Regions from separate parts of the Arsenophonus endosymbiont of Crataerina pallida genome, predicted to be linked through region 1. Evidence: predicted binding sites of a transcription regulator. Region 1 holds the regulator's gene; the other holds the start of a gene.
The links. The regulator LexA, encoded in region 1, represses DNA repair genes until DNA is damaged. The targets are predictions, from matches to a motif close to TNCTGTATGTACATACAGNA.
Positions count from the first base shown of each region.

Region 1 (2,212 bases):
GGATAATTCATGACAAAGCAAGATCAGGAAAAAATACTGTCCCAGGCAAAAAAAATATGCCAAGCGCGTAATGTACGTTTAACACCCCAAAGAGAAGAGGTATTACGCCTTATAGCAGCCCAACCTTGTGCTATTAGTGCTTATGATTTGCTTGATTTACTTAGAATTTCTGAACCTCAAGCTAAACCACCGACTATTTATCGTGGCCTGGAGTTTCTCTTAGAACAAGGTTTTATACACAAGATAGAATCAACAAATAGCTATGTTATTTGTCATCATTTTGAGGATCCTAAACATACCTCAGTTATGCTAATTTGTGATAATTGCGGTAGTGTTGCCGAAAGTAATGGCCAAGCGGTAGAAACTGCTATTTTAAAATTAGCCAAACAGACTGGTTTCCAGTTGTCCCATACCGTTGTTGAAAGCCATGGGTTATGTTTACCCTGCAACAAAATTGAGAAAAAACAGTGTCAAAGCTAAGCATTATTAGGCTTAAATAGTGATATGAAAGCCGGCGGCTCATACAACCGGCCTTTATTAAAAAAGCAATAAAAATTTAAAAATAGTTTGCTTAATACCCATCAATCAAAAAATCAAACAAACTAGGAAATAATATTATATTCAATAAATTAAGCTGAATTTACTTAAAAAATTAATTAGAGATAAAAGAGCTAAAAGTTTAACTAAAATGAGTTACTACTACGAATAATACCAACAGCTAGTCCTTCAATAGTTAAGGTTTGTGTCCGCAAATCCACAATAATTGGCTCAAATTCAGGATTTTCAGCAATTAATTCAACTTTACTACCCACTTGCTTGAAGCGTTTAACCGTCACTTCATCATCAATACGCGCTACAACGATTTGTCCATTATGTACCTGCTGGGTTTTATGTACAGCAAGTAAATCCCCATCAATAATTCCAATATTTTTCATGGACATGCCATTAACACGCAATAAAAAATCAGCACTAGGTCTAAAAATAGTAGCATCAATCCGATAATGACTCTCGATATGTTCTTGAGCAAGTAAGGGTTCTCCTGCCGCCACCCGACCAATAAGTGGTAATCCTTCATCCTCATGTTCTTCTTGCAGTAGCCGGATACCGCGAGACGCGCCAGAAACAATTTCTATCACCCCTTTACGCGCCAACGCCTTTAAGTGTTCCTCTGCTGCATTTGGTGAACGAAAACCTAAACTTGATGCAATTTCAGCGCGTGTCGGCGGCATACCCGTTTGCGAAATGTGTTCACGCACTAGATCATAGACCTGCTGCTGCCTCAACGTTAATTCTTTCATTTCGCCCCCTATTTATTCGCATCCACACATTGTTACTGTAAGTATATACAGGTATATTAAGATTTAAAACCAATAAATGTGTAAAACCCTATTTTTTATAACTAGCTCACGAAATAATGATTACCAATTACAACTGACCAAATAAAAATTGCTAAACAAATTGAAATAAAAACCGCCGCCGAGCCGATATCTTTCGCTTTAGCAGAAAGCTCATGCAATTCTGTACCAATTCGATCAACCACTGCTTCAATCGCACTATTTAATAATTCAACAATAGCTATCAATACCATTGAGCTAATAAGTAATAACCGTTCAATCCATTGCACATCAAGTAAAAAAGCCACAATAATGGCAATAACCACCATAATTGCTTCTTGTCTAAAAGCGGCTTCACTCTTCCAGGCTGCTCTTAACCCTTTCAGCGAATAACCCGTTGCTTTAATAATTCGGGTTAAGCCGGTTGTTTGATTTGCCATAAAATTTACTCTCTAGGTTTAGATAAATGTGGGATTTAATATAATTATTATCTTTTAAACAGATATTAATTACTATTTCTGATATGCTTTGGTAGGATTCAAACAAGAGGCTATCGCTCATCTATGTCATTTTGGCGTAAAATTTACTATAATCTATTAGATTTACCAATGAAATTGTTGGTAAAAAGTAAGCTCATACCAGTAGATCCAATTAAAGAATTGCGTCTTGATACGACACATCCTTTTCTATATGTATTACCTTATCATTCTAAAACAGATTTATTGACCTTACGGCAACAATGTTGTTCTATTGGCTTACCTGATCCACTCGATCCGATTGAAATAGACGAAATTAAATTACCTGCCTATGTCTTTATCGATGATGGCCCGCGTGTATTTCGTTATTATTCGCCAGATCCACGTAAAGATTCAGTAAAA
Region 1 is NZ_OZ026540.1:3,378,850-3,381,061, forward strand. It holds gene zur (zinc uptake transcriptional repressor Zur) at 10-480, shown strand; gene lexA (transcriptional repressor LexA) at 684-1,298, opposite strand; gene AACL31_RS17960 (diacylglycerol kinase) at 1,400-1,774, opposite strand; gene plsB (glycerol-3-phosphate 1-O-acyltransferase PlsB) at 1,898-2,212, shown strand, end outside.

Region 2 (2,212 bases), 200 kb from region 1:
GCCGATTTTTCCAATTCATACTTACCTGGCGTGGCAGAAATATAAATTGTTTGTGGGGAAAGTGCTTCAAATTCCTCAAAACGTAACGGGCGATTATCCAACGCCGAAGGTAAGCGAAAACCATATTCTACCAATGTCTCTTTACGCGAGCGATCACCACGATACATACCGCCAATCTGTGGGATGGTGACATGCGATTCATCAATAACTAATAAACCATCTGCGGGTAAATAGTCAAACAACGTTGGTGGTGGTTCACCGGTTGCACGGCCAGAAAGATAACGTGAATAATTTTCAATACCAGAACAATAACCCAATTCATTCATCATCTCTAAATCAAACTGGGTACGCTGTGTTAACCGCTGCTCTTCAACAAGTTTACTATTTTCCAGTAGTAATTTACGTCTTTGTGCCAATTCAGTTTTAATCTGCTCCATGGCTTCAAGGATACGCTCACGTGGAGTTACATAGTGGGTTTTAGGATAAATGGTAAATCGCGGTACATTATGTTGGATCTGTCCGGTTAAGGGATCAAAAAGCGCTAGCCGTTCTACTTCCTCATCAAATAATTCAACTCGTAACGCATATTGATCTGATTCGGCAGGAAAAATATCAATCACTTCCCCCCTAACTCTAAATGTTCCTCGCTGAAATGCTTGATCATTGCGGCTATATTGCAAATCAGCCAGGCGGCGTAAGATAGCTCGCTGATCAATAATCATACCTTTGGTTAAATGAAGCATCATTTTTAGATAGCTATCAGGATCACCTAAACCATAAATCGCTGATACCGAAGCAACAACAATAACATCACGTCTTTCAAGCAGTGCTTTAGTGGCAGAGAGTCGCATCTGTTCAATATGTTCGTTAATAGAAACATCTTTTTCAATAAAGGTATCGGAGCTTGGAACATATGCTTCTGGTTGATAATAATCATAATAAGAAACAAAATATTCCACCGCATTGTCAGGGAAAAAAGCTTTCATCTCACTATATAATTGTGCAGCCAACGTCTTATTGTGAGCCATTACCATTACCGGGCGGTTAACCTGCTCAATAACATTAGCGATAGTGAATGTTTTACCCGATCCGGTGACACCAAGTAAGGTTTGATGAGCCAATCCATCATTAAGACCTTCGATTAATTTCTTTATCGCTGCAGGCTGATCACCGGCAGGTTGAAATTCAGCATGCAATTTGAAGACTTTACTCATCTAACCCTCTCTACTAAAAATATTTCTTTATCATACTGGATAAAAAAACAGTTTCAATGACAGCAGAAATAAAAACCCAGTTTCATCCACAACCAATTATTTACATATATTTATTATTTTAATAACTTAGTTATCCCCAAGCTTTTTTTACCTTGAATTATATTTTATGCTAATCAGCCAATGTAAAACTTTATTATATATCATTTCAGACTTGATTTTATATAACATGTTAATATTTATAAAATTTTACTTCAGAGCCGAGAATGGCATCAACTGCCCGCCAAGCCTCATCCCATCTCGGTTAGCGTAACTTTTCTAGATCTAATACACAAGGTTATCCACAGGAATAGTGGATAATTCAAAAAATTCTTTTCAGCATCAATAGTTGTAAGATTTTCACTTGAGCATTGGCAAAAATTTTTGCCAAAAAAATAATCACAAAAAAAAATTTTTTTATAAGCAAAAAAAAGAAAAATAGCATTTCATTTGTTGCAATTAAGCTAATTCAAGCAAAATATGGCTAAAGCGGCATAACGCTTTAGCCCCAAAATTACTCCTATTACAGTAGGTTATCTAAATTGACAAATTTGCCAATCGAATGAGATTGCCAATTCGGCAAATGCGGAATAACGCCTAAACATGGTGCTGACAGCCGTTGCTGTAATGTTAACAAATAATCCTGCTGATATTGACCCGGAAAAACAATTTCATTAGCCACCCAGCCTGCCAATAATAAGCCACTTTGCTCAATGGCCTGTGCGGTTAATATTGCATGGTTAATACAACCCAATTTAATGCCAACTGTTAATATCACTGGCAATTGCTGTTGTATAACCCAATCAGCCAAAGTGTGCTCAGCACAAAGCGGTGTATACCATCCACCAGCACCTTCGATAATAATCCAGTTAGCAGATTGTGTTAATTTATTTAATCCTGTATGCATTATCTGCCAATCGATAAGCTCCCCTGTTAGTTGACTAGCAATATGGGGTGACGTT
Region 2 is NZ_OZ026540.1:3,583,614-3,585,825, reverse strand. It holds gene uvrB (excinuclease ABC subunit UvrB) at 1-1,214, opposite strand, end outside; gene bioD (dethiobiotin synthase) at 1,774-2,212, opposite strand, start outside.
Region 2: a site for LexA is predicted at 1,248-1,267, ahead of uvrB (excinuclease ABC subunit UvrB). Genes of this name have one in related genera too.